One region of the Indioceanicola profundi genome, then DNA from elsewhere that is predicted to be linked to it. Evidence: predicted binding sites of a transcription regulator. Region 1 holds the regulator's gene; each other region holds the start of a gene.
The links. Region 1 encodes PhoB, which activates phosphate uptake and scavenging genes when phosphate is short. Its sites were predicted from a motif close to TNTCATAAAACTGTCA; they were not measured.

Region 1 (9,831 bases):
GCTCCGCCAGGAACATGCCCTTGTAGATGATCGAGCGGCAGGACAGGGAGCAGATATAGAAGTCGTTGATCTGCTCACCCCGTACCGCCTTCTCGATCCGGCGGCGGATGACGTAGAGGTCGCGCTCGAGCTGGTCCTCGGCAACGTTCTTCGGATTGCCGACCATGATCTGCTCGATCTCCGGCCGGGTGGCGTTCGCCTTCTCGCCGATGACGCCGATATTGATCGGCACCTGACGCCAGCCGAAGATGGTGTAGCCCCACTTCAGGATCTCGGTCTCGACGATGGAGCGGCAGCGCTCCTGCGCCTCCAGGTCGGTGCGCGGCAGGAACACCTGCCCGACGGCGATCAGCCCGTCCGGTGCCGGATGGCCGGTGCGGACCACATGCTCATGGAAGAAGGCCTGCGGCACCTGCACATGGATGCCGGCGCCGTCGCCGGTCTTGCCGTCGGCGTCCACCGCCCCGCGGTGCCAGAGGGCGCGCAGGGCCTCGATGGCCTTTTCCACCACGGCGCGGCGGGGCTTGCCGTCCAGCGCGGCGACGAAGCCGACGCCGCAGCTGTCGACCTCGTCCGCGGGATTGTAGGCATGCTCCGCCTCGAGCTTCGCGGCATTGGCCTTCCAGTCGCGGATGAAGGCTTCGCCGTCAAGCACCGGGGGGTTGGCGGGGATCGTGCGGTCGGTCATGGGTGCCCCCTTCGACTCAGGCAAGCGTGGCGGGATCGAACGGCACGGGCGTGCCGACGTCGTCGGTGATTTTGATGTGGCCCGGTTGGGCGGCGAACCGCTCCATCCAGCGGCATATGGCGGGGAAACGGTCCAGTTCGAACCCGCCTTCCTCGGCAACATGGGTGTAGGCGTACAGCGCGATATCGGCGATGGAGCAGCGATCCCCCACCAGCCAGTCGCGCATCAGCAGATGCGTTTCCATCTGGCGCAGCGCGGCATAGCCCTGCTCCCGCTTCAGCACCAGCGCATGCACCCGTTCCGGCGTCATCTCGAACCGGTGGGTGATCCAGAAGCGGGCGGTAGCGACATTGGGCTCGTGGCTGTACTGCTCCCAGAACAGCCATTGCAGCACCGCCGCCTTGTCCCGCCGGTTGTCCGGCCAGAAGGGCGAGCCCTCCGCGATCCAGCGCAGGATGGCATTGCTCTCCGCCAGATAATCGTCCTTCTCCAGCCGTAGCAATGGGATGCGGCCGTTCGGATTGAGGGACAGGAACTCCGGAATCCGGCTCTCCCCCTTGTCGATATCCACCTCCACGCGCTCGAACGGCATGCCGAGCTGCGTCAGCAGCCAGCGGCACTTGTACCCGTTCCCGGAGGAGAGATTGTCGTAGAGGCGGAGCATGGGGAGGTCTCCCGTAGGTCGGATCGAGCGTGGCGATGATCCGACAAGCCGTTTCCATTCTGGACCGCTGTGTCGGATCGGCGCCTTCGGCCCGATCCGACCTACGGCGCCTTACTCCGCCGCCACGGCCACCGGCCTTTCCACCGCGGCCTGGCTGGTCTGGATGAAGCGGTGAATGCCCTCGGCGGCGTCGCGGCCGTCCTTGATGCCCCAGACCACCAGGCTGGCCCCGCGCACGATGTCGCCGGCGGCGAAGACGCCGTCCAGGTTGGTCATCATGGTGCGGTGGTTGATCTGGACGGTGCCCCAGCGGCTGACCTTCAGGGACTTGTCGCCGAACAGGCCGGGCATGTCCTCCGGATCGAAGCCGAGCGCCTTGATCACCAGATCGGCCTCCATCGTGAAGGCGGAGCCTTCGATAGGCATCGGGGTCTGGCGGCCGGTGGCGTCGGCAACGCCCATATGCATCTTATGGGCGCGGACATGGGTGACGCGGGCGTCGCCCAGGAAGGCCTCGGGGGCCGCCTGCCAGACGAACTCCGCACCCTCCTCCTCCGCATGCGCCACCTCGCGCTGGGAGCCGGGCATGTTGGCGCGGTTGCGGCGGTAGAGGCACTTCACGGACTTCGCACCCTGGCGGATCGCCGTGCGGACGCAGTCCATGGCCGTGTCGCCGCCGCCGATGACGACGACATTCTTTCCGGCGGCGTTCAGCGTGCCGTTCTCGTAATCCACCACCGTGTCGCCAAGGCCGACCCGATTGCTGGCGGTCAGATAGTCCAGCGCCGGCACGATGCCGTCCAGCCCGGCTCCGGGACCTTCCAGGTCGCGCGCCTTGTAGACGCCGGTGGCGATCAGCACGGCGTCATGGCGCAGCCGCAGTTCGGTCAGCGTGGCGTTCCGGCCGACCTCGAAGCCGAGATGGAAGCGGATGCCGCTCTTCTCCATGTTCTGCCAGCGGCGCAGCACGACTTCCTTCTCCAGCTTGAAGCCGGGGATGCCGTAGATCAGCAGCCCGCCGGGCCGGTCGTAGCGGTCGTAGACATGGACCTCGTAGCCCTTCTTGCGGAGCTGCTCCGCCGCGGCGAGGCCGGCCGGGCCGGCGCCGACGATGCCGACGGATTGCGGGCGCTCACGGGTCGGTTGGATCGGCTTCACCCAGCCCATGTCCCAGGCGGTGTCGGTGATGTACTTCTCCACCGAGCCGATGGTGACCGCGCCGTGGGTGGACTGCTCGATGGTGCAGTTCCCCTCGCACAGCCGGTCCTGCGGGCAGATGCGGCCGCAGATTTCCGGGAAGTTGTTGGTGGCCTGCGAGACCTCGTAGGCCTCCTCCAGCCGCCCCTCCGCGACCAGCTTCAGCCAGTCGGGGATGTTGTTGGAAACGGGGCAGTGCACTTGGCAGAAGGGCACGCCGCACTGGGAGCAGCGGCCGGCCTGTTCCTGCGCGCTCTGGTCGCTGAATCGGGCGTAGATTTCTTGGAAGTCCTGGGCGCGCAGCTCCGCCTTCCGCTTATCGGGCATGCGCTGCCCGGTATGCACGAACCCAAGCATCTTCGTCTGCGCCATCTCTCAACTCCCGCCGATCGGACCCTTGGCCGGCAGCCCACGAACAAGGCTTTCCGGCGCTTCACAGCCAGAAGTCCATATAAATCCCGCAGAGCCCCGCATCCAGCATTTTTTTGCCGATAGGTCAGCCATGTTGACCAATCACGGCGCATGACTGTGTTGCGCCAGCCTCAGCATCACGGGCAAAATCCGCCGAGATGCAGCAAATAGGTCCGATCCGGACCTTAATGCACCTAGGCAGTTGTTTTAACTGAAAAATGGCATCTGAATGACATCTTCATGATATGGGCAACTCACGATCTCATACCGCGTTGCACATACTCGCCAGCCTGACGCCCGGCCTGCTATAAGGCCCGCCAGACAAACACGCCCTCAGCCGCCGGACCCGCGCCCATGGATGCAGCAAGCCAGTACCTCAACGCCGTCATCCTGGGCGTTCTGGAGGGGCTGACGGAATTCATCCCCGTCTCCTCCACCGGACACCTGATCCTGCTGGCGAACCTGCTGGGGTTCGAGGGGCAGGCAGAGGATGTGTTCAAGGTGGTGATCCAGCTCGGCGCCGTGCTGGCCGTGCTGATCGTCTATTTCGGCAAGCTCTGGAAGGTGCTGGTGGGCCTGCCCTTCGACAATGGCGCCCGCCGCTTCGCCGCCGCCGTGATCCTGGCCTTCCTGCCGGCCGCCGCGCTGGGGGCCACGCTGCACGGCTTCATCAAGGGGGTGCTGTTCAACCCGGTCATCGTCTGCGTGGCGCTGGTGGTCGGCGGCATCCTGATCCTGATCGCCGAACGGGCCGTCCCCCAACCCCGCCATTATTATGTGGAGGAGTTCCCGGTCGGGCTGAGCCTGCGCATCGGGCTGTTCCAGTGTCTGGCGCTGATCCCCGGCGTGTCGCGTTCGGGCGCCAGCATCATCGGGGCGCTGATGATGGGCGTCGACCGGCGCGCCGCCGCGGAGTTCAGCTTCTTCGTCGCCATCCCCACCATGCTGGGGGCCGCCACCTACGATATCTACAAGAACCGCGACGTGTTGACCTTCGACGGGGTCGGGATGATCGCCGTCGGCTTCGCCGTTGCGTTCCTTTCGGCGCTGCTGGTGGTGAAGAGCCTCGTCGCCTTCGTCGGCAAGTACGGCTTCACCCCTTTCGCCTGGTACCGCATCGCCCTCGGCACGCTGGGTCTGGCGTTCTTCCTGCTCTGACCGGCTGCGCCGTGGTCTATTTCAGCACATAGCGGACGAAGGGATCGCGCCCCCCGGCAACCTTGTCATACAGGGCGCGGGCGGTCTTGTTGTCCTCGTTCGTGTGCCAGTAGACGTGCCGCCAGCCCTGGGCGCGCGCCAGGGCCTGGAGCCGCTGGATCATGGCCCGACCGATGCCCTTGCCGCGGAAGACGGAATCGGTGAACAGATCCTCCAGATAGCAGACCGGAGCCAAGCTCCACGTGTTCTCATGGAGGACATAGTTGCACAGCCCGACGCCCCTTCCGTCCGGCCCCCGCGCGATCAGCCCGTGCACCGGCGATTCCGGGTCCAGGATGCGGGTCCAGGTGCCGGCGGTCACAGCCTCCGGCAGGTCCACTTGGTAGAAAGCGCAATAGCCGGCCCAGAGCCGCCGCCATTCGGCTTCGTCGGCAGCCGTTACGGGGGCGATGGTGATATCGGCGTCCATGTCATGTCCCCTCTTCCTGGCTCTTGGCCCTTCCAGGCCGCAGAGCCTTGGATACCGCAGGCGGAGCACCCCCGTCATCCCGCCCCCGCAGCGCAGGCGCCCATCCCTTTCGGAAGGGGTAAGCCGGTGCGGGACTCCACCTTCGGATGGAAGGGGCCGGCGGGCGCTTCCCTTTCTCGATTCGCTGTGGCACACGGGAGTTAACCGGTGACCGCGGCTGTTGCACCGATTCCCGGTCAGCATAGGCTCTTGGATGCGCACACTTCACCATCATCCCCTGTCGCCCTTCTCCCGCAAAGTCCGCGTGGCCCTGGCCGAAAAGCGCCTGGAGTTCACGGCGGAGATGGTGAAACCGTGGGAGCGGCAGGAGGAGTTCCTGATGCTGAATCCCGCCGGCGAGGTGCCGGTGCTGGTGGAGGAGGACGGGCTGGTGGTGGCCCATCACCTCGCCATCTGCGAATATCTGGAGGACGCCTATCCGGACAGCAGTCTGCTGGGCCGGGACGTGGCCGTGCGGGCGGAGGTGCGGCGTCTTTCCGCTTGGTTCGACGTCAAGTTCGGGGCCGAGGTGACGGACAATCTGGTGGGCGAGAAGCTGTACAAGCGCCTGTCCGGCCAGGGGCAGCCCTACCCCCAGGCCATCCGCGCCGGCCATGCCAACATCCATTACCACCTGGATTATATCGCCTGGCTGTCGGAACGGCGGACTTGGCTGGCGGGGGATGATTTCTCCCTGGCCGACATCGCGGCGGCGGCTCAGCTCTCCACCATCGATTATATGGGCGACGTGCCCTGGGACGAGCATCCGGAGGCGAAGAGCTGGTACGCGCGGGTGAAGAGCCGCCCGGCCTTCCGCTCGCTGCTGGCCGACAATGTGCCCGGCGTGGTTCCGCCGAAGCACTATGCCGACCTGGATTTCTGAAGCCGCCCTTTCGATCGGGTTCCGCCCCGGCTCCGTCGCATTTCCGCCGCCTTCCGCGGCTCTACTCCCGGTCAGCACGAGGCGCCGACAACGGAGGAACGAATGCGTCGCCATAGTCTCACCCTTCCCGCCCTGGCCCTTGCCGCCGGGCTTGCCCTCGCAGCACCCGCCAAGGCCCAGGTGGTGATTCCGCCGCAGCCCTTCGTGGACATGATCTCTCTGAACCTGTCCGCCGAGGATTGGGTCCGGTCGGAGACGGCGCTGGTCACCCTGATCGTGGACGCTGCCGGCAGCGGCACGGATGCGGCCAACCTCCGCGCCGAGATCGTCAAGGCCGCCCAGGGTGTCACCAGCGAGGGGGAGTGGCGCATCGTACGGATGGACCGCATGCATGACGATGCCGGGCTTGAGCGTTGGCAGGCGGAAATCCAGGCGCGCCTGCCGGAGCCGCAGTTGGCGGGCCTGGGCGACAAGACCAAGAAGGTCAGCCGGCCGGGTCTGCAGCTCCGCGTCGGCGGCATCGCCTTCGACCCCACCCTGGCGGAGGTCGAGGCCGCGAAGAGCAAGCTGCGCGCGGACATCTACGCCAAGGTGAATGAGGAGCTGAAGCGCCTGAACGGAGCCTTCCCCGACCGGCAGTTCCGCGTCGCCAATATCGACTTCTTCGAGCACGAGAGTCACCCGCCCCAGCCCTATGCCGCCGATCGTATGATGGTCGCGGAGTCCAAGGCCAGCGTCCAGGGCGGGGTTCAGGACAAGCTGAAGCTCAGCGCCCGCGTCTCCATGGGCGCCTTCGCCCTGCCGCCGAAGGAATGAACGGAAAAGGGCGGGGTCATGCCCCGCCCTTCCTGCTTCCTCAGTCCGCGTTGGCGTCCAGCGCGTAGCCGGCCGACCGCACCGTACGGATCAGATCCGGGAACTCGTCCTCGTTCAGCGCCTTGCGCAGGCGGCGGATATGCACGTCCACCGTCCGGGGCTCCACATACACGTCGTGCCCCCAGACGATGTCCAGCAACTGCTCGCGGGAGAACACACGGCCAGGATGCTGCATGAAATGGCGCAGCAGGCGGAACTCGGTCGGTCCCAGATGCACGTCGCGGCCGTCGCGGCGCACCCTGTGGGCCGCCAGATCCATGACCACGTCGGCGAAACGCAGCAGCTCCTCCGACAAGGCTGGGCTGGAGCGGCGCAGCACGGCGCGGATGCGGGCCACCAGCTCCGTCGGGCTGAAAGGCTTGGAGATATAGTCGTCCGCCCCGCTGTTGAGGCCGCGGACCTTGTCCGCCTCTTCCCCCCGCGCGGTCAGCATGATGACGGGAATTTCGCGGGTCTTCGGATTGCGGCGGAGCTGGCGGCAGACCTCCAGACCGCTCATCAAGGGCAGCATCCAGTCCAGCAGGACCAAGTGCGGCGTCTGCTCGTTGGCCAGCAGCAGCGCCTCTTCGCCGTCATTGGCCGCGGCGACGCGGAAACCTTCCTTTTCAAGATTGTACTTCAGCAGGGTGACGAGATCGACCTCGTCCTCCACGATCAGAATCAGCGGCTTGAGGGCGGAGTTCATCTTTTCTTGTCCGTTTCCCGGGTCAAGTCAGTATCGCGGAGAATGGGTCGGGGCAGCACCCGGACGCCGCCCCGGCGGGCAGTCAGTCGGCGATAGGCTCGTTCGGCTCCACCACGGCAAAGCTGGATTCGTCGCCCTTGGGCCGGTCCGCAGTCAGGGGATAGCCCTTGACCAGGAAGTGGATGGTTTCGGCGATGTTGGTGGCGTGGTCGCCCGCCCGCTCCAGGTTCTTGGCGATGAAGAGCAGGTGGGTGCAGGGGGTGATGCTGCGCGGGTCCTCCATCATGTAGGTCAGGACTTCGCGGAACAGGCTGGTATAGAGGTCGTCCAGCTCCTCGTCCCGGTGCCAAGCCGAAATGGCCTTTTCCACATCGCGGTCGATGTAGGCGTCCAGCACGTCCTTCAGCATCTCCTGCACCAGCCGCCCCATGCGCGGAATGGCGGAGATCGGGCGCACCGCCGGAAGCTGGGCCAGCGCGATGGAGCGCTTGGCGATGTTGGCGGCGTAATCGCCGGTCCGCTCCAGATCGGCGGAGATCTTCAGGGAGCCAAGGATCTCGCGCAGGTCGATTCCCATGGGCTGCCGAAGGGCCAGCATCCGCACAGCTTCCTGCTCGATCTGGCGCTCGTAATCATCCAGCCGGGTATCGCCCTGCATGACGCGCCCGGCGAGATCGACGTCGCGGCGCGCCACGGCCTGGACCGCGGCCTCGATCTGCGCTTCCGCCACGCCGCCCATCTGGGTGATGAGATTGGACAGGCGCTGGAGTTCCTGCTCGAAGGCCTTGACGGTATGTTGCGTGGGCATGGAGGCGCTCGCTTGTCTGCGTGTCCTGAAGGCGGGGCGGGAATCCGGCCCCGTTCCGGGGCCGGTCGCAATGCCGGTCAGCCGTAGCGGCCGGTGATGTAGCCCTGGGTGCGCTCATCCCGCGGGTTCGTGAAGATCTCCTCCGTATTCCCCACCTCGACCAGGTCGCCGAGATGGAAGAAGGCGGTGCGCTGGGAGACGCGGGCGGCCTGCTGCATGTTGTGGGTGACGATCACGATGGTGAAGGCCTCCCGCAGCTCGTCGATCAGCTCCTCGATATGGGCGGTGGCGATCGGGTCGAGGGCCGAGCAAGGCTCGTCCATCAGGATCACTTCCGGGCTGACCGCGATGGCGCGGGCGATGCAGAGGCGCTGCTGCTGGCCGCCGGACAGGCCGGTGCCGGGCTCGTGCAGCCGGTCCTTCACCTCGTTCCAGAGGCCGGCCCGCTTCAGCGAGGCCTCAACGATGGCGTCCAGCTCGTCCCGGCGGGTGGCCAGACCGTGCAGCTTGGGACCGTAGATGATGTTCTCGAAGATCGACTTCGGGAACGGATTGGGCTTCTGGAAGACCATGCCGACCCGTGCCCGGAGCTGCACCACGTCCAGCTTGGGGGCGTAGATGTCCTCGTCGTCCAGCGTGATGGTGCCCGTCACCCGGCAGATGTCGATGGTGTCGTTCATCCGGTTCAGGGTGCGCAGGAAGGTGGATTTGCCGCAGCCCGACGGCCCGATCAGGGCCAGCACTTCGTTCTGGCGGATGTCCACATTGATCCCGTGCAGCGCCCGCTTCTCGCCGTAATAGACCTTCACGTCCTCGGCGCGCATCTTGACGGTATAGGGCGCAGTGTCGGCGGCGGATGCATTCATGATGTTCGTGTCCATTGTGATCACCACCGGCGTTCGAATTTCTTGCGCAGGAAGATGGCGATGCTGTTCATCAGCACCAGGAAGATCAGCAGCATCAGGATCGCCGCCGAGGTCAGCTCGACGAAGCCGCGCTCCGGCCGGTCGGCCCACATGAAGATCTGAACCGGCAGAGCGGCGGAGCTGTCCAGCAGGCCGGTCGGCGCTTCGGTGATGAAGGCGTTCATGCCGATCATCAGCAGCGGCGCCGTCTCGCCCAGGGCCTGCGCCATGGCGATGATGGTGCCGGTCAGGATGCCCGGCATGGCCAGCGGCAGCACATGGTGCGTCACCGTCTGAAGCCTGGACGCCCCCATGCCCAGCGCCGCCTCCCGGATGGAGGGGGGCACCGCCTTCAGCGCCGCGCGGGCGGCGATGATGATGGTGGGCAGGCTCATCAGCGCGATCACCATGCCGCCCACCAGCGGTGAGGAGCGCGGCAGGCTGAAGAACTGGAGGAACACGGCCAGACCCAGCAGACCGAAGACGATGGAGGGCACGGCCGCGAGATTGTTGATGTTCACCTCGATGAAGTCGGTGAACCGGTTTTTCCGCGCGAACTCCTCCAGATAGACCGCCGTGGCCACCCCGATGGGGAAGGCCAGCAGCAGCGTCACCAGCAGCAGGTAGAAGGAACCGACCGCAGCCCCCCAGATGCCCGCCAGCTCGGGATAGTTGCTGTCGGAGAAGGAGAAGAAGGTGCTGTTGAAGCCGGTGCGGCTGTCGCCGCTCTCCGCCAGCGTATCGAACCAGGCGACCTGCTGATCGCTGACGGGGCGGTTCGCCTCCGGCGCGTCCCGGTCGATCTTGCCCTTGTTGAGCTGGTTGATCGGGTCGGAGGCCGGCACCCAGAACTCCACCGTCTGGCCCACCAGCGACGGTTCGGCCAGCACGCGCGCGGCCAGGGAGACGCCGGCCACCGGGCTGATCAGCTCACGAAGCTGCCGCCGCTCCCGCCGCCCCTCGACATCCGGGAAACGGGCATAGAGCGCGTCCTGCACCATATCCTGGAAGGCGCCGCGGTCGAAGTCGGCCGGGTTGCCGGTTCCCT
Region 2 (9,831 bases), 320 kb from region 1:
ATGACGAAGAACATCAGCGGCATGGAGTAGATGACGTCCACGATGCGCATCATGATCGCATCGACCCGACCGCCCACATATCCTGCGATTGCGCCGTAGGTCACGCCGATGATCAGCGCCACGAAGGTGGTCACGATGCCCACCATCAGCGACACCCGCGCGCCGTAGAGCGTGCGGATGAACAGGTCGCGGCCGTTGGCGTCGGTGCCGAACCAGTGGCTGTTCTCGAAAGTCGGCGGGATGCCAATGGCTTCCCAGTAGACCGCGTCGTAATCGTGCGGGCTCAGCGCGTCGGCGAAGATCGCCATCAGCGCGATGATGCCCAGCACGATCATGCTGGCGACGGCCATCTTGTTGGCGAAGAGGCGACGGCGGGCATCGTCCCAGAGCGAACGGCCCTGGACCTCCTCGGAGGCCTTTTCGATGAGCTGGGAGCGGTCCGCGCCCCCGGTGATCTGATGCACCATTGGAGGGTCCAACCTGTCAGTCGTAGCGGACGCGCGGATCGAGCAGCCCGTAGATCAGGTCCACGAGCAGGTTCATGATCACGATGAGCGAGCCGTAGGTGATCACCGTGCCCATCACCAGCGTATAGTCGCGGTTGATGGCGCCCTGGATGAAGTAGCGGCCGATGCCGGGCAGGCCGAAGATCTGCTCGATCACCACGGAGCCGGTGACCAGGCCGGCGATGGCCGGGCCGAGATACGAGACGACGGGCAGCAGTGCGGCGCGCATCGTGTGCCGCCAGATGATCAGCCGTTCCGGCAGGCCCTTGGCATGGGCGGTGCGGACGAAGTTGCTGCGCAGCACCTCGATCATGCCGCCGCGGGTCAGGCGGCTGATGATGGCGATCTGGGGCAGGGCCAGCGCGATCACCGGCAGGATCATGTTCTGGATCGACCCGCCGCCCCAGCCGGCCACCGGCAGCAGGCCCAGATAGATGCCGAAGATCAGGGTCAGAAGCGGCGCCATCACGAAGTTCGGGATGGTGATGCCGACCATGGCGAAGCCCATCACCGTATAGTCGGCCGCCGTGTTCTGACGCATGGAAGCGATGATGCCCATGGTGCAGCCCACGATCACCGCCAGCAGGATGGCGGTCAGGCCAAGGCGCATGGACACGGGAAGCCCGGTGCCGAGCAACTCGCTGACCGTGAAGTCCTTATAAGTGAAGGAGGGGCCGAAATCACCCTGCACCGCGTTCCCGAGATAGATCAGGAACTGTTGCCAGACCGGCTTGTCCAGGTTGTAGGCGGCCTTCAGGTTGGCCTCGATCTCCGGCGGCAGCACCCGCTCGCTGTCGAACGGGCCGCCGGGAGCGGCATGCATCAGGAAAAACGCCAGGGCGACGATCACCAACAATGTGGGGATCGCTTCCAGCAGGCGCCGGACAGCATAAGACAACATTCGAAGGATTCCCTCCAACCCGCGCCCTGGCGTTCCGCACAAACGAGCCATGCCCAGGGCGCAACCCGCTCGGCCGGGCATGACGTTTCTGTGAAAAAAACGGTGCTGTCAACCGCGGCCCCATCAAAGAGAGATTATTAGCGACCACCTTCGCGCGGGCGCAACGGAAGCAGCGAATCCCGCCATCAGGCGCAAGTTTCTGAGTCGCAAATCTCTTCGGCGCGGGTTGTGGAGTATGGGCCGGATACAGGCGGCCATGACCGCCGGGTCGGGCTATCGGGCAGGCATCCGCATGCTTCTAGGTCGAAAGGATTATTGCAATGCAGCGAGGTTCATCCGGACCAGCGTGCTGCGCCGCCGAAGGCTTACCGCGCGGCCATGCCCGCGCCGCATTTGATCCCGCCCGGAAAACGCGCTAAACCACGCCCCGAAATGCCACCCCGGCGCACTGCCCGCGCCCCGGACGCTGGAGCCGGGCCAACGACGGGCATCAAGCCGGTCCCAGGTGACGATCCGACCCCGATGGAGGAGTCCCCGTGTCCACGATCACCGGCCAAGACAGCCTGAAAACGCGCCGCACCCTCGAGGTCGCCGGCAAGAGCTACGATTACTTCAGCATCCCGGAAGCGGAGAAGACGCTGGGCGACGTGTCGCGCCTGCCTTTCTCCATGAAGGTGCTGCTGGAGAACCTGCTGCGCTTCGAGGACGGGCGCACGGTGACCGTCGACGACGTCAAGGCCGTTGCCGAGTGGCTGAAGAACCGCAAGTCCGACCGCGAGATCGCCTATCGCCCGGCGCGCGTGCTGATGCAGGACTTCACCGGCGTGCCGGCGGTCTGCGATCTGGCCGCGATGCGCGAGGCCATGGCCGACCTGAAGGGCGATCCGACCAAGATCAATCCGCTCTCCGCCTGCGATCTGGTCATCGACCACTCGGTGATGGTGGACGCCTTCGGCACGCCCAAGGCGTTCGAGGAGAATGTGGAGCTGGAGTTCCAGCGCAACGGCGAGCGCTATGCGTTCCTGCGCTGGGGCCAGAAGGCCTTCGACAATTTCCGCGTCGTTCCGCCGGGCACCGGCATCTGCCACCAGGTGAACCTGGAGTATCTGGCCCAGACCGTCTGGACTGACCGTGACCAGCACGGCGCCACCGTGGCCTATCCGGACACGCTGGTCGGCACCGACAGCCACACCACCATGGTCAACGGCATGGCCGTCCTGGGCTGGGGGGTCGGCGGCATCGAGGCCGAGGCGGCCATGCTGGGCCAGCCGGTCTCCATGCTGATCCCCGAGGTTGTCGGCTTCAAGCTGACCGGCAAGCTGAAGGAAGGTGCGACCGCCACCGACCTGGTGCTGACCGTGACGCAGATGCTGCGCGCCAAGAAGGTGGTCGGCAAGTTCGTGGAGTTCTACGGCCCCGGCGTGCAGAACCTGACGCTGGCCGACCGCGCCACCATCGGCAACATGGCTCCGGAATACGGCGCCACCTGCGGCATCTTCCCGATCGATGCCGAGACGATCCGCTTCCTGGCGTTCACCGGCCGCGATCCGGAGCGGGTGAAGCTGGTCGAGGCCTATGCCAAGGCCCAGGGCATGTGGCTGGAGCCGGGCGCCGCCGATCCGGTCTTCACCGACTCGCTGGAGCTGGACCTCTCCACCGTCGAGTCCTCGCTGGCCGGCCCGAAGCGCCCGCAGGACCGCGTGCAGCTCTCCACCGCCGCCGGCGACTTCGCGAAGTTCCTGGCCACCGACGTGGCCGGCCGGCCGACCAGCCAGCCGACCCCGGTGAAAGGGGCCGACTACACGGTCGACCACGGCCATGTGGTGATCGCGGCCATCACGAGCTGCACCAACACCTCCAACCCCTCCGTCCTGGTCGCCGCCGGTCTGGTGGCGAAGAAGGCGCGTGAGCGCGGCCTGACCCGGAAGCCCTGGGTGAAGACCTCCCTCGCCCCCGGCTCCCAGGTGGTGACGGACTATCTGGAGGCGTCGGGCCTGCAGCAGTACCTGAACGAGGTCGGCTTCTATCTGACCGGCTATGGCTGCACGACCTGCATCGGCAACTCCGGCCCGCTGCCGGAGCCCGTCGCCGAGGCGGTGGACGAGGGCAAGCTGACCGTCGCCAGCGTGCTGTCCGGCAACCGCAACTTCGAAGGCCGCGTCAACCCGCAGGTCCGCGCCAACTACCTGGCCTCCCCGCCGCTGGTGGTGGCCTATGCGCTGGCCGGCTCCATGCACATGGACCTGACCCGCGAGCCGCTCGGCACCGGCAGCGACGGCCAGCCCGTCTATCTGCGGGACATCTGGCCGAGCAACAAGGAGATCGAGGACACCATCCGGCAGTATCTGACGCCGGAGATGTTCAAGTCCCGCTACGCCAACGTCTTCGAGGGGCCCGAGCAGTGGCGCACCATCGAGACGGCGGAGGGTCAGACCTACAAGTGGCAGGACAACTCCACCTATGTGAAGCGGCCGCCGCTGTTCGAGGGCATCACCATGACCCCCGACGCCGTCAGCGACGTGAAGGGTGCGCGCGCCCTGGCGCTGCTGGGCGACAGCATCACCACCGACCACATCAGCCCGGCCGGCAGCATCAAGAAGTCCAGCCCGGCGGGTGAATACCTGCTGAGCTATCAGGTGCGTCCGGAGGACTTCAACAGCTACGGCGCCCGCCGCGGCAACCACGAAGTCATGATGCGCGGCACCTTCGCCAACATCCGCATCAAGAACGAGATGGTGCCGGGCGTCGAAGGCGGGGTGACCAAGTACATCCCGACCGGTGAGGTCATGCCGATCTTTGACGCCGCCATGCGGTACCAGGCCGACGGCACCCCGCTGGTGGTGATCGCCGGTGCGGAGTACGGCACCGGATCGTCGCGCGACTGGGCGGCCAAGGGCACCCGCCTGTTGGGCGTGAAGGCCGTGGTGGCGGAGAGCTTCGAGCGCATCCACCGCTCCAACCTGGTGGGCATGGGCGTTCTGCCCCTGCAGTTCCAGGCCGGCGTGACCCGCCAGAGCCTGAAGCTGGACGGCACCGAGACCTTCGACATCGAGGGTGTGGAAGCCGGGCTGAAGCCGCGCATGAACCTAAAGATGACCATTACCCGCGCCAACGGGTCGAAGGAGACGGTGGACCTGCTCTGCCGCATCGACACGCTGGACGAGGTCGACTACTACAAGCACGGCGGCATCCTGCAGTACGTGCTGCGCGGCCTCGCTTCCGAGAAGCAGGCGGCCGAGTAAGCGGCGGGACATCCCGGCGCTTTGCCGAGCGGTACGGAAGGGCGGTGGGAAACCACCGCCCTTTTCGTTTGCCCGGTGCTCCGTTACCGGGGCGCCGCTTCGGCAAGGCAGCGCCGCGTCCTGACCACGGGGTAGCGCAGCCCACCACGCTCGAAGAAGGTTTCCTTCTCGGCTAGGAATCCGTGGCGCTGGTAGAAGGGTACGGCGTTCAACGTGGCGACCACGGTGATCGGGCCGTCGAAATCCTCCGCTGCCCGCATCAATGCGAATTCGAACAGCAGCCGGCCGAGCCCGCGCCCGGCCAGATCGGGCCGGACGAAAAGCAATGTGATTTCGCCAGCGACAGCGCCGGTGAAGCCGGCCATCTCTCCCCCGGTCTCGGCCAGCCAAATCCTTCCGGCTTTCAGCCAGGGGGCGTAGATGTCGGGCGTCCGCTCCTCGAACCATCTGTCGATGTGCAGCGGGGAGTAGGCATCGGCGCACAGGGTGCGGACACAATCCTTGTGCAGACCGAACAGAGCAGGCGCATCTTCCAGGCCTGCCAGTCGGATCGAGGAGGGAGCGCGCTCCGTCATTGCAACACCTGCCAGATCGTGCGCCCAGACTGTACTATGGGTGAGGCGGCGCACAGTCGGAAACTGCTTCCGTGCGGCATCTGTAACAGGCTTCCCCTGCATCGTCCGCCCCGGTACTGTGCCGGAAAATTCGTTCCGGATGAGACGATCCGGACCAGAGGCGAGGACGATCCCGAGATGCTTTCAAACAGCCTGCCCATGTTCGATTTCGGCCTTGGCGAAACGGCCGACATGCTGCGCGACGCCGTGCGCACCTTCGCGGCCGACGAGATCGCGCCGCGCGCCGAGCAGATCGACCGCACCGACCAGTTCCCCATGGACCTCTGGCCCAAGATGGGCAGCCTGGGCGTGCTGGGCGTCACGGTGGAGGAGGAATGGGGCGGGGCCGGCATGGGCTATGTGGAGCACATGGTGGCGATGGAGGAGATCAGCCGCGCCAGCGCCTCCGTCGGCCTCTCCTACGGCGCGCACTCCAACCTCTGCGTCAACCAGATCCGCCTGAACGGCACCGACGAGCAGCGCCGTCGCTATCTTCCCAAGCTGATCTCCGGCGAGCATGTGGGGGCGCTGGCCATGTCGGAGCCGGGGGCGGGGTCCGACGTGGTCTCCATGAAGCTGCGGGCGGAGAAGCGGGGCGACCGCTATGTGCTGAACGGCACCAAGATGTGGATCACCAACGGGCCGGACGCCGATACGCTGGTGGTCTATGCCAAGACCGATCCGGAGGCCGGGCCGAAGGGCATCACAGCCTTCCTGATCGAGAAGGGCTTCAAGGGCTTCTCCTGCGCGCAGAAGCTGGACAAGCTCGGCATGCGCGGCAGCCACACCGGCGAGCTGGTCTTCCAGGATTGCGAGGTGCCGGAGGAGAATGTGCTGGGCCAGCTCAATGGCGGCGTCCGCGTGCTGATGTCCGGCCTGGATTATGAGCGGGCCGTGCTGGCGGCCGGGCCGCTGGGCATCATGCAGGCCGCCCTCGACATCGTCGTGCCCTACATCCACGAGCGCAAGCAGTTCGGGCAGAGCATCGGGGAATTCCAGCTCATCCAGGGCAAGGTGGCGGACATGTATGTCGCGCTGAACTCCTGCCGCGCCTATGTCTATGCCGTGGGACGGGCGGCGGATTCCAAGCGCATCACCCGCAAGGACGCCGCCGGGGCCATCCTGCTGGCGGCGGAAAAGGCCACTCAGGTGGCGCTGGACGCCATCCAGATCCTGGGCGGCAACGGCTATATCAACGACTACCCCACAGGCCGCCTGCTGCGCGACGCCAAGCTGTATGAGATCGGCGCCGGCACCAGCGAAATCCGCCGCATGCTGATCGGGCGGGAGCTGTTCCGCGAAACGCACTGATTGATCACTTGCAGGGGTCATAGGACCAGGGCCATCCTCCCGCCGCGCACGGGTTGCGTGCATGTCGGGAAGGGTGGCCTTTTTCATGTCGGATACCGGATCGGGCGGGATCGAGCTGATTTCCGTCCATACGCCCAAATGCGGCGGCATTTCTCTGCTCTCGGCACTGAAGGGCACCTATGGCAGGGGGCTGTTCCAGGATTATCAGGATTTCCCGGCCAGCCCGACCGCGAGGATGCATCTGGACCCGGACGGCTTCTTGCAGGATGCGCTCGCCAGCGGCTATCCCTGGCTGGCCGGGAAGCAGGCGGTGCATGGGCATTTCTGGCTGCGTAAGTACGACCGGCTGACCAATGCCGCCCGGATCACCTTCCTGCGCCATCCGGTGGACCGGATCATCTCCCTCTATTTCTACTGGCGCAGCGTGCAGGACCCGGACCATCCTATGGTCCGCTACATCGCCCAGCATCAGCCGGACATCGCGGCCTTCGCCAATATGGAATGGATCAGGGCCGACCTGACCCGCCGGTTCTTCCGCAACGTCACGCCCGCGGATTTCGACTTCATCGGCTTCCACGAGGAGATGGGGGAGGGGATATCGCGCCTGTCCCGCCTGCTGGGCCGCGATCTCGCAATGCCGGTCCAGAATATCAACGACTTCCCTGCCTATGCGGACGAGGTGGCGCGGATCAAGGGCGATCCCGCCCTGATGGCCCGACTGGAAGCCGCCGCAGCGGAAGAGATGCGGTTTTATTCAGCCGCGCGGGAGCGGTTCTGCTGAAACAATGGGTTCCGTAACCGGAGAGACCACCTATATCCCGTGGTGCGGCGGGACTTGGCCCCGCCGTTCGCCGGGACCGATTGTCTGCCGGTTCCGGCCCTTTCCGTGACTAGGCCCCGGGCTGCCCATCAAGGGCGCCCGGGTTTTTTCTGCCCTTCCGGTTAGCCCCCGATCTCCACATCCTTGTGCAGCGTGTCCTTCACATAGACGACCTGCACGATGGTCATCACGGCCACGGCCATGGGAACCGCGAACAGGACCCCGATGGGACCGAACAGGGAGCCGAATACCAGCAGGGCGAAGATGCCGACGACAGGAGGCAGGGATACAGCCTTCCTCTGGACCACCGGCATGATCACATTGCCCTCGAGTTGCTGAAGGAAGAGGTAGAAGAGGATCGTCCAGAGGGCGAGCGTCGGGCTGACGGTCAGTGCCAGCAGCACGCCCGGTATGGCCGCCAGGATCGGTCCGGCGAAGGGAATGAATTCCAGCAGACCTGCGATGAGGCCGAGCGCCAATGGCGCCGGCACGCCCATGAGCCACAGGCCGACGCCGGTCAGGATGCCGATGATCACCATCTCCGCCAGTTGCCCGGCCGCCCATAGCCAGAGCGTATCGCCGGTGCGGTCCAATACCTTGCGCACCTCGTTCGTCTCATCATGAGGCACCAGCTTGGCCACGCCGGCGCGGTAGAGCCCCGGCTGGAAGGCCAGGAAAATCGCCCCGAACAGGACCAGCACGAACTGGGTGGCGCCGTCGACGATGGTCATCAGCAGTGAACCTGCCTGACGGACCAGCCAACCGATGCTGCTGGCCGCACCGTCCGGAATGACGCCGTCGCCGGCGGCCGGGGAGCCGCCCTGCGGCTGTGCGCCCTTCGGCTGGCCGCTGCCGCCGGCTGCGGGTTGTGGCGGTGCGCCGTTGCCCTCCTCCTGCCCGCCGCCCTGGCCTTGGGGCGCGCCCTGGGGCGGGCTGCCGCCATTCTGTTGCTGGCCGCCGCTCCGAAGGCTTTCCAGCCCGCCGGTGCGCTCCAGCAGCTCCCGCCCCCACTGGGTGGAGCCGATCTGCCGCTCGATCTGGGACAGGCTGGTGGGGATGCGCTCGGCGAGCTGGCTGAACTGGTTCGAAACCTGGGAGCCGAACAGCCAGCCGAACCCCGCCAGCACAGCCAGCAGGAGCACCAGCACGGCGGCGACCGCCGGCGTGTCCGGCAGACCGGTCCAGCGGGTCAGCAGGTTCGCCAATCCGCGGAAGATCACTGCGAACAGAATGGCCCCGAACAGCAGCACCAGCGCATGCGATGCGATCCAGAGTACAGTCGCGACCACCCCCATCAGGAACAGGATCAGGGCGCGCCGGACAAAGGTGCGGTCGCTGATGCCGCCGTGCGGCGTAGATTCGCTGAACATTCACAATCCCCGGTGTGGCGCTCCACCGGGGAAAACCGCCGGACCCTCGGCGCGGTTCCGGCTTTTCCGGACCTGCTCAGTCCGGGCGCGTGCAGCCGCCGGGCGTGCAGCGGCCCTCCAGCTCGTCGATGCGGCGGGCCATGTTGCGCACATTGTCGATCAGGATCTGAACGAGCTGGCGCAGCAGCGGGTCCGCCCCGTACAGGCTTTCCCGCATCACCGTGGCCGGCATGCGCATCAGCACCGACTCGGCATCGGCGGAGGCGTTCGCCATGCGCGGCTTCTTGTCGAAGATGGCCATCTCGCCGAACACGCCGCCTTCTTCGACGATGCCCAGGATGGTGGGGCGCTCGGGGTCGCCGGTCCAGATCCGCACCCGCCCCTTCTCGACCACGTACAGGCTGTCGCCGGGATCCCCTTCCTGGAAGACCGGCTCGCCCGTCTCATAGGGGCGGCGCTGGAAGGCTGCGGACATATGGCGGCTCCTCTCCTGCGGACGGAACGCCCTGTCTGTACACCCGCCCGGGCGGCCTGTCACGGCTCGCACCGGCTCGCCGCCATAGGGGCGGATTCCGGCATGGTGCGAACACCGGGCCGGAACGGGACTGAAACAACAATTACGCGGACGACATCCGGCGGCAACCGCGGGCCACTAGGGTCCGGCCATCGAAAGCAACCGCCGAACCGGAAGCCCGCTATGTTCATGCCCGACACGACCCGCCTGATCGCCGCCGGCACCGTGCTGGTGGCCGTAGCCATCGCCTCCACCTCCGTCCGCGCCGATAGCGTCGCTTTCACCGGGGCCGATCTCGTCGTTCACCGCGTGGCCGGCATCTCGCCCGCCGAAAGCGGCGTCTGCACCGCCGACCTCACCATCGCCGCCCCGAAAGGCAAGACGCTGCTGGTGGAGGCTGTGCGCGGCCACGGGTTCAGCCGTGCCGAGGTCAAGGGTGAACTGCCCCGCTTCGTCATGACCAGCACCAGCTCCGGACACTCCACCAATCACGCGCTGACCGTCGGATACGTCAATGCCGCCCGCCGCTACTTCTCGGCCGAACTGTCCCGGC
Region 3 (9,831 bases), on a different replicon from region 1:
GGCAACCTTCCTGGCCTGCATGTCGTCCGGCGCGGAGAGATCATCGATCAGCTCTCCCGCAGCCGCACGGTTCAGCGAGGCATTGTAGGTGGCGACCCGTATCTCCGGCCCCGTCCCTGTCACATCATCAACCACCTCTCGGGCCATGCCGGGATGGTCCGTGAAGATGCCGTCCACGCCGAGATCAAGCAACAGGTCCAACTGCTCGGGCAGCGTCAATGCCGTTCCATCGGCCTCAAGCGCCAGGAAGCTTTCCTCGGCCCGCAGCGTGTAGGGGTGCACCAGAAGGCCGGCCTCGTGGGCGTCCTGCACCAGCGGGCGAACCTCCCCGGTCAGCCGCGACGTCACCTCCGCCTGACCGTCGCCATTGGCATCCACGGGCGTGTTCAGCGGCGCACGGAGAAGGAAGCTTTCGATCCAGGGGCCGACGCCTTCGGCATAGCTGCCGGCGATCTGCTTCAGAACCTCCGGCGTAACCAGGTTCCCATAGTCCGTCTGCCGGTCAATGGCGAAGGGCAGCCCCTTGTAAAGGGAGGGATCGGCCCCCTGGCTGGCATTGTCCGGGGTGAAGTGGAACGCCACATCGTAGGGAATGGAAAAGCCGCCGCCCGCTTCGTTGATGGAGGTGCGGTCCACATCGCCCAGGAGCTGGACCAGCGGCAGGTCGATCCCGGCCGACGGCATGATGGTGTTCTGCAGCTCCAGCAGATTGGCAATCTCGAAGGACTGAAGGAACGTACGGGAGGGGTCGGTGAACCCCTGTTCGGTCAGGATCTCGATCACGCCGCGGCCAAGATTGACATCGATCGCCGCACCGCCTTCGATCTGGTCCAGCTCGCCATTGCCGTTGACGTCCTCACCCCTGTCCAGCTTGCCGTCCTGGTTCGTATCCTCGTCCTGGTGCCGGCCTTCCAGGGCAAAATAGGTCGGGTGCTTGGTTTCCGTGTAGAGGCCGATCTTGCGGCCCGTTTCCGCTTCGACCTGCTGCACCAGCCGGACCACCTCCTCATAGGTCGGTATCTCGACCTGGTCATTATAGGCCGCGTTCTCCGGCCGCACCTCCGGGATGCGTTCCCGGGCCCGCAGCTCCTTGATTTCGGCCAGCGTGAAATCCTCGCTGAACCAACCGGCATAGGTGTCGCCGTCGATGACCTTGATGCTGAGCCGGTCGGCGAAATCGGGCTTTCCATCGCCGTCACCGTCATAGTGGGCGACGTTCGTTGTTTCCTGGATGATGTCCGGCTTTCCGTCCGGCCCGAAGACAATCCTGCCCTCCTCATCCGTCCGGACCTGGGCCAACAGGTTCTCATGGCGGGCGATCAGCACCCCGTCCCGCGTCGGAACCAGATCCGCCTCGATGAAGTCGGCGCCCATCTCAATGGCGAGCCGGTAGGCTTCAAGAGTGTGCTCCGGGCGGGCGCCGCTGGCGCCGCGGTGCCCGATGACAATGGGGGATTCCTGACCAAAGGTGTCTTCGCTTCGCATGTCTGTCGTACTCCTCGTTTCACCGTGATCCGGCGGACCAAGAAACGGGGTCGACGGGCATTTCCCGCCCATGCGGCCCGGCGCGGAGGTCTCAAAGTGGAGAGTTCGGCTTGGATGCTCTGCAATGCCTGCCATACGGCGCAGACCGCCAGAGAATGGGCTGATCAATCATTGCTGACCACCGGGGTGCTTGTCCGTCATTGCAAAACAAAATATGTGAGAGCCGGTCTTTTTAAAAATCATCTTTGACTGTTTGAGATTTACATTTTCCGCTCTCAAACCAATACATGACGCGCTGATATTGCGCTGTTTCACAGGGCCTGTCAGGGGCGGGCGGATCACCCGCCCCTGAACGCTGCAGGATTGCTGACTGGACTTACTTCCAGTCCTTATCCGACCGGCGCCCGATCCTACCGCCGATCTGCCCGCCATCATTGCGGCGGACCACCACGACGGACGGCTTGGGGAAATCCCGATCCGGCCAGTTGCTGACCTGATCCGGACCCAAGAGGGCTCCGCCCTCGCCCGGATGCTGTACAGCGAAGAGGAAGGAGTCGCCATCCTCGGTCAGGAGCGGTCCGCTCAGCTCCGCTCCCTTCGGCCCTACGGCGAAGCGGAGGGCGACAACCGGATGGTCAGGCGGGGTGTGCGCCTGCACGGCAATGATCTGATCGTTGCAGGGGAACACGTCCGGATTGCCATCGGTGGTGAGCCAGAGATTGAAGCCCTCATCGATCGTCATGTTGTCAGGGCAGGCAAAGCGGCTGCCATCAAAGGTGCCCTGCACATCCACATTCTGCGGTTCGCCATCCTCCGGATTGGCGAAGGACGGGTTCTGCGGATCGCCCGCCAGCAGGAAGATGCGCCACCGGAAGCTGGTTGCCGCGTTGTCGCCGCCATCCTCGCTGATCTCGATGATGTGGCCGGCGGGGTTGGGCGCGCGGGGGTTGGCGGCATTGGTCACGCGGATATTGGGCCGGGAGCCCGGCGGCGGGGGCGTCGTGCTGCCGCCATCGTCGGTGCGTTGCGTGTTGTTGGTCAGATTTACATAGACCATGCCGTTGCCGCGCAGCTCATCGTCCTTGAGGGCTTCAATGTCTTCCGGCCGGTCCATCGGCGTGGCTTGCACCGCATCGCCGGCGCGCCGCGCATTGATCAGCACCTCTGCCTGGGAGGGGAAGCGCGGCGCCGCGGCGTTTCCGTCCGCATCCATATAGGTGGCATTGCGCAGGATGGGCCCGGTATCCGGGTGGTCCAGATCAAGCGCCAGCCACTGGCCGGTGCCGTCCTCGTTGAAGCGCGCGGCATAGAGCGTGCCGGCGTCGAGCAGGTCACGATTGGCGGCGCCGCGCGGATTCGTCGGGTCGAACCGGCCGCTGGACACGAACTTGTAGACATACTCGAAGCGGCTGTCATCGCCGCTATAGGCCACGACCTGTTCATCCAGGGCGCGGACCACCTGGCATCCCTCATGCTTGAAGCGGCCAAGGGCGGTTCGCTTCTTCGGGATGTCCTGGGGATTGTACGGGTCGACCTCGACCACCCAGCCGAAGCGGTAGGGCTCATGGATGCCCTCCGGCGTGGAGACATCGAATCGCGGGTCGTACAGCTCCCACCGCCGGCCGGTCATGCCTTCCGAGATGGTGTAGTCGGTGTGGTCGGACAGGATGATCGGATCGGTGATCTGGCTGCGGTTCGCGAAATACTGGTCGATATTCTCTTCGCAGGACAGGTAGGTTCCCCAGGGCGTGCGGCCGCCGGCACAATTGTTCAAGGTGCCGCGCACCACTGTCCCGGTCGGATCGGCCGGCGTCACCAGGCGCGGGTTCCCGGCGGCCGGCCCGGTCAGCAGATACTCGCTGGTCGCCGTGAGGCGGCGGTTATAGGGGCTACGGTTGCTGTACACCCAATTGCGGCCGCGGAGATTCATCTGGACCAGCGAGATGCCATGCGCCGCCCACTCGGTTTCCACATGGTTCCGGGTCGGCACGGCGTCCGGATCGCTGCCGTCCGGATAGTCCGGGAACATCAGGCGCCCGTCCGTGTACTCATGGTTCACGGCCAGGATGTAGGAGGCCGTGCGCCTCCGGATACGCCGCAGGGGAAATCCCATCACCATGTCGCAATTGAAGCCGAAGCGCAGGGCCTGGTCCCGACCGGACTGGTTCTCAAGATCAAAGGGCTCGACATACTCGAACAAGGGATCGCCCCAGCGGATCAGGACCCTGGAATAGTAATCCTGGGGCACCGTGATCACGTCCTCGGTCGTCTCTCCGACGGGCTGGAAGGTCAAGGGCAGCCGGTCCGGGTTGAGCTTCCGGGGAAGGTTTTCAGCGAGCGCGCTTTCCCCGGCCAGAAGTGAAGCGGCGCCGCCAGCGGCGACCGTCAGAACGGGAAGACTTGCCACCCCGCGCAGCAGAACGCGGCGATCGATTTCCGCGGCCAGCTTTGTGGCAAATGTGCTGCTCTCCTGCAGGCCGCGACCGGCGAAATCAGGACGGTCCAACCCTTCCTGCGGCTGTTCGGCATTGGCCGCATCGGCGGCTTTGTCGCGGAAGCTCTGATAGGTGTCCATGAACGGCTCCTGCCCAGAAATTCATGGGTTCATCTACTGAGCGGCCGAAGACATCTATGTTACAGTGAGTTGAAAAGCCAATGACTACTACAAATAGGCGCCGTCCTCTCCTCAATTTTGGAATGCACCCTTGCGCGCGAGCACGTGTAACGTCACGCGATCCCGCGATCGCAATTCTTGGCTCACATGCGGCCCGAAATACTCATTAGCGTGTGGGATTAGGCGCAAGTATTTATGGCATTTGCCCCACTACGGTGCATGCGCGGTTTTGGGCCATTGTGCCAGATGGGTTGTTGACATGCGATTTATGGGTGGCCGATATTTGTGTGTCCTCGCGCAGACTCAGCAAGAAGGCCGCGCCGGAGCTGGAAGCTATCAGGGTTAGTCTCCTAACGTCCCATGTATTTGCCGTTGGTTTATGTATCTATTTTACGCACGCCTCGTTCTTACGACAGATCCACTGCTACGCTTCTGTCGGTCAATAGCATGGGGCTTGGATTGTTCGTTCCACCACCGAACCCGATGCTGTGGGATGGACAGAAGTTGAGGATGCTTCTTATCGCCAACCCTTGAGTAAGAAGAAACAGGGAGGAGCACATGGATCCATTCGGCAATCAAATGAGCCGCCGGACGATATTCCGCTCTGCGGCTGCCGCTTTCGCCCTCGCTACAGTGATGTTGATATCCCAAGGTGCAGATGCCAGGAAAGGGAAGGATGACAATAAAGGCGGGCGGGAGGACTGGGCCGCAACCTGGATTGCGTCTGCGCACGGCACCTACCCGACCGGAACAGCTGTTAACCAGCCCGATCTCACATTCGCATTTGGGCTGCCTGAAGTTGGCGCCAATGATCAGACCTTCCGCTTGATCGTGCGCCCTAATATCTGGAGCGACCGGTTCCGTTTGCGCTTTACAAACAAGTTTGGCGACCGTCCGGTAACATTCGACGGCATCTATCTCGGCCTACATGAGAGTGGTGGTGCCGTAGTCGAAGGCACGAACCAGCGCGTCACCTTCGGCGGGAAGCGGAGCGTCACCCTCCAGCCTGGTGAAATCATCTATAGCGACCCAATTCACCAGGACTATGCCGATCTTCGCGATGACGAGATCCTTCAAGGGCGCAAGCTGGCCGTGAGCTTCCACGCGGTGGGAACGACCGGCCCCATGACGTGGCACTCGAAAGCCGTGCAGACCTCCTATGTCAGTCCCCCGGGCTCTGGATCGCACGGCCACGACGAGACGGCCCTTCCATTCCCTTACACCACGACCTCCTGGTACTTCTTAGATGGCGTAGACGCCTTGGCCTCTGCCGACACCAAGGTTCTCGTGGCCCTTGGCGACTCCATCACCGACGGAACGGGTTCGACCTTGAACGGGGACGACCGCTATCCGGACTTCCTCTCGCGCCGTGTTCGCGAGGTCTACGGCGATAAGGTCTCGGTAGTAAATGCTGGCGTCGGCGGGAATCGCATTCTCACCGATAGCCCTGCCGGCGGTCCGGCTGCTCTCGAACGCTTGGATGAGGATGTCTTCAGCCATTCCGGTGTTTCCGCCGTGATCTGGCTCGAAGGCACCAACGACCTTGGCAACGGGGCCGTCGCCGAAGAGATCATCGCCGGCATTCGCGATGGAGTGCGCCGCATGCGGGCCGAAGGTCTGAAAGTGATCCAGGCCACGGTAACCTCGACTTTAGGAGCAGCAAACGCGGGCTACGGCACCCCGGAAACCGATGCTCAGCGTAAGGCGGTCAATGAGTTCATCCGTACCGCAGATATTTTCGATAGCGTCGCAGATTTCGACGCCGTTACGACGGATCCCGCGACCGGCGAATTGCTTCCGCAGTACCAGCCCAACAGCACGACGGCTGTGATCGACAAAATTCATCCCAACCGCCCTGGCTATCTTGCCATGTCCGAGGCAGTGGATATTCGTATCCTTGCGCCGAAACGGCATGCCTACAAAGACTAGGCGTATGACTGCGTGGCTGGAGTCCGGAGCAGGAGACTGCTCTGGACTTTTTGTTAGCCTGAAACCTGTTCCACCGGGCGAACGTACCCCGATACGGTGAGCGTGACGTCCAACTGGCCATCTGCTTGGGAAGCCCGCCGACGTGGCGGGCGGGAACTGACGATCACCGCATCGACGAAGAGATAGGGCGTTGCTGCTTCCAGCTCGTAGAGGAGATCGCGGAAGCCCTCAATGTCAATCGCCAGCTGCGCTTCCATCGTGATCCGCCGGAAGCTGCTTTCCTCAACGGCATTGAGCATCTGCGTGCTGCGCAGGTCCCCACCCATTTCAGTTACGGCATTCCGGATAAGATCCTGCATCTCGGCCGACGCGATTGACTCATTGCTGGCGTCGAGGAACCCGCCGAGGCCAGCTTGGCTTTCTTTTGCCCGTTCAAGATCGGCCCGCAGCTTCTCGAGCTTGTTTGCCGATGCGCGGCTACGCGCAATAGCAGCATGCATACGCTCCGTCTGCGCCACATTCTCTGTATATGATTTCAGCGCTGGTTCGATCGCCGCGCTCCAAATCAGCGAGACGAACGCGATCAGGATGGACACGGCAAGAAGCCGGCGCAGGCCAGGCGATACGTTGTGCATCATGGCGCTGCTCCATCGATTCGGGCCGACAGGCTGAAACGCTCCCGCTCGGCTTTCGTATCTAGCATCACCGGCGCCCGGAAAGCCGTTTCACGGAAAAGGCTAGAGCCCTCGAGGGTCCCCACCAAACCGGATGCCGAGCGGGCATAGCCGCTAACCCGGATTTCGTCGCTGGCGATTTCGAGTTCGGTAAGCCAAGCGTCGTCTGGAATCAGTCGTGTGATCTCCAGCAGGATATCGGATGCCATCGGCTTTGCATTCTTCAGCCTCACAAGATAACCCGCTTCGACGCGCAACGCTTCGAGCTTCTGTGAGACATCCGCAACGGCTTCGGCCGTGGCCCGAACTTCTGCGAACTCCCGTTCGGCTGCCGCGGCCGCCCTCTTCGCCTCCCGGATTGGAATGGTGAGTGCTGTCATCGCGAGTATGGCTGCGAGGCCGCCCAGTACAAGCGTTAAGCGGTCCCGGGCCTTTCCGCTCCGGTCGGCGATGCTTGGTACTTCGAGCTGATCCGCGCCTTGGCCTTTCGTCCGAGCGATCTCGATACGCTTGGGCGTGATGCCCATCGTCGCGACCCGCTGGATTGCGGCATCCGCGAGGCTGCGCAGAACCAGCGTAAGTTCCACCGTAAGAATGTGGTTGGTCGGGTCTCGGTTCACGATTTTCGAGGCCGTATAGACCTGTTCCGGCCGGAACGGCGTCTGTCGATCCATCTCGAAATCGATGACCTCCTGCAGGTTAGTTTCCGCTGCAATCGGGAGCTGTATCGTCGTCCGGAGCGCAGATGACGCAGGCAGCTGCAGATGCGCCGCGCATTCGCGTTCTGGATTCAGCTGTACGACGAGCTTACAGACCGACGCACGGTTTGCCTCTTGAAAGGTGATATGGCCAGCTAGCTTGCTCTCCCGCCCTCCTTCGACAAGCAAGTCTGCGCCGTTCGTGCCGAGGCGCAGAACCAGCCTTCCGCCTTGACGGGGAAGCGAGCGCAGCCGATCCGGAACCAGGCCAGCCAGTTCAGAGAGCCACCATGCCGCGGCCACCTTAGCCGGCTGGAGGAAGCTTCCCACGGATACCATCGTGTCTCTCCCTAATGCGGCATTCAGGTTAGCAGCACCCTTATCGGGCTGTCCTGACTAGGAAGTCTAATGGATCCGGTAAAAAATCGGACGAAACTCTGCCTGTCCACAAGAACCATTCCTGTCCTTGTTTCAGCCGGGCTGATGACAGCTGCTATAGGAGGATTGGTATCGGGGTAACCGCCAGTCCCAGCCGATGAGCCTGGGAACGAGACACAGCATGGAACGGGGGAAAAAGGCTATGTCGTCTGCCCTGTCTACAGCGGCATAGGCCGCATTGCAAAAGCGGGGGGCGGTGACTTCCCGATTATGGTGGCACCAGCGGGGTGAAAAGGCATCAGCCGAACTGATCTTATCGTCTGTCCGTGCCCAGCTGCTCGTGGGGGCAAGGCGCTCCACTATCCTAATAGCGGTTGTTCCTGTCCCTCATTTCCCTTCTTCTCAGCACCTAGGGGAACCAGCTCGCGATAGAGCGGCTGCAGGCACCGCGTGCCCGGCGGCACTTCCTGGATGCGATCAAAGAGGCAAGCGGAGACCGGATTGACGGAATCTTCAGCAATTCGGTTATTATGCGCTGGCAGAGTGACGTCTGCCTTGAACAGCCTGACCAGATCGGGCGTGATCAGCAGCTGCGCTTTCTGGATGGGCCTGTGGCATGGGCCACGATCGGAACGTCAGTGCCGTCCGACTCGCTCCATATAGGCTCTTCACAATCGGTTGCCGGCGCAGTGCCGCCACGCCAGACCAACGGCGAACCGGAATCGAAAGTGACGACACAAGGCTGGCGGTTCTTCCTCCGGACCGCGCGGATTGAACGTACCGCGTAAGGAGATTGGCGCGTCGACGGCCGCATTCTCCGGCGTAGTGCTGCATAGAGCCAGGGCACGTCGACTAGGGCCTGCAAGCGGAGTTGATTTGGCAGGCAAGAACCAGATCAACCATAACGCCCTTTTGAAACGCAACTTGTTGCCATCCTCCGCGGGAGGCCGCTGTGCTGCCGGAAAGCCCGCAGCGGGTACGGCCTGAATCATTTTCCGGCACCGAGGTCTGCGGGACTGGAAGAGCCAGCCCCGCATCCCGCATTACTTGAAAATGCCCAGGTTGACCGACTTGCCCATCACGTAATAGCCGTAGGGAGAGGGATGGATGCCATCCCCGCAATTGAATTCTGGCTTGAGCAGGTCCGGGTTCCTCGGATCGCGAACAATCTTGTCAAAGTCGATCACCGCGTCAAAGTCCGCCTCATGCCGAATCCAGGCATTTACCTGATTCCGGATGGCCGTCTTTTCCTCGTTCCAGCCCGAATTACCTTCGACCGGCGGGCGATTGTGGCGCGGGATGATTGTCGTGCCAATAATCTCCAACCCTTCCGCCTTGACGCGACGGATGATCTCCTTCATGCCCGCGATCAACTCGTCGGCTGTTGCTTCACGTCGGATGTCATTGGTGCCTTCGAACAGCACTACATGACTCACCCCTGAATGAGAGAACACATCGCGCTCAAGCCGCTCCAAGCCGGGTGGGTTGTCTACCGGCGGGAATTCAGTCAAGGTTTCCCCAGTCAGCACTGTATTCCCCGCAATACCCTCATTAACAATAGCCCGGTTGTATGTATCGTCCTGGCGCTTGCGCCCCCTCCCCGTCTTGTCGGCGCCATTATTAGCCGTGTTCAGGAAATCGAAACGTTGGGCCACTATGTCTTCCCAACGTTCATTGGCGTCTACAGTGGTGCAAGTACCGTCTGTAATCGAATCCGCCAGCGCCACTATCGCGCTTGCCGGCTCATGCGGCATCACATCGACCGCCTTGACAAACCAACGTGACACGGTGGTTTGCGTGAATGTCTCGCCACTCTCGTTCCTGGTCTGGTCTCCGCCAGCGTCTTCCGTATAATAGTTAGTTGTGAATCCATTGGCATCTTCGCTGGGCGTGATACTGCCCATCACATGCAAGCTGACGCCTAGATCTTGCTGCGCACCGACTCGCAAATTTACTGGGTCACTATAAACCACCCCCCCGACAGGAACAGTTACGCTGGTCGACCCGTCGAACGTCAGAACGCGAATAGAATCTTCGGCCAACAGCGGGCCTT

Region 2: oppB (oligopeptide ABC transporter permease OppB) is a predicted target of PhoB. The motif match lies at 1,488-1,503, and genes of this name have one in related genera.
Region 3: DOL89_RS22420 (PhoX family protein) is a predicted target of PhoB. The motif match lies at 4,120-4,135, and genes of this name have one in related genera.

What each region holds. Positions count from the first base shown of each region.
Region 1 is NZ_CP030126.1:2,604,632-2,614,462, forward strand. Features, by position in the region: gene gltB (glutamate synthase large subunit) at 1-688, opposite strand, end outside; gene DOL89_RS12395 (glutathione S-transferase family protein) at 705-1,352, opposite strand; gene DOL89_RS12400 (NAD(P)-dependent oxidoreductase) at 1,464-2,921, opposite strand; gene DOL89_RS12405 (undecaprenyl-diphosphate phosphatase) at 3,315-4,118, shown strand; gene DOL89_RS12410 (GNAT family N-acetyltransferase) at 4,135-4,587, opposite strand; gene fzlA (FtsZ-binding protein FzlA) at 4,841-5,509, shown strand; gene DOL89_RS12420 (hypothetical protein) at 5,612-6,325, shown strand; gene phoB (phosphate regulon transcriptional regulator PhoB) at 6,366-7,070, opposite strand; gene phoU (phosphate signaling complex protein PhoU) at 7,153-7,878, opposite strand; gene pstB (phosphate ABC transporter ATP-binding protein PstB) at 7,956-8,759, opposite strand; gene pstA (phosphate ABC transporter permease PstA) at 8,765-9,831, opposite strand, start outside.
Region 2 is NZ_CP030126.1:2,287,814-2,297,644, reverse strand. Features, by position in the region: gene DOL89_RS10960 (ABC transporter permease subunit) at 1-467, opposite strand, end outside; gene oppB (oligopeptide ABC transporter permease OppB) at 484-1,407, opposite strand; gene acnA (aconitate hydratase AcnA) at 1,944-4,649, shown strand; gene DOL89_RS10945 (GNAT family N-acetyltransferase) at 4,733-5,224, opposite strand; gene DOL89_RS10940 (isovaleryl-CoA dehydrogenase) at 5,402-6,574, shown strand; gene DOL89_RS10935 (sulfotransferase family 2 domain-containing protein) at 6,660-7,355, shown strand; gene DOL89_RS10930 (AI-2E family transporter) at 7,517-8,764, opposite strand; gene DOL89_RS10925 (Crp/Fnr family transcriptional regulator) at 8,841-9,239, opposite strand; gene DOL89_RS10920 (hypothetical protein) at 9,462-9,831, shown strand, end outside.
Region 3 is NZ_CP030128.1:245,534-255,364, reverse strand. Features, by position in the region: gene DOL89_RS25200 (esterase-like activity of phytase family protein) at 1-1,485, opposite strand, end outside; gene DOL89_RS22420 (PhoX family protein) at 1,862-4,060, opposite strand; gene DOL89_RS22415 (GDSL-type esterase/lipase family protein) at 4,658-6,028, shown strand; gene gspM (type II secretion system protein GspM) at 6,082-6,666, opposite strand; gene DOL89_RS22405 (PilN domain-containing protein) at 6,663-7,739, opposite strand; gene DOL89_RS22400 (GDSL-type esterase/lipase family protein) at 8,822-9,831, opposite strand, start outside.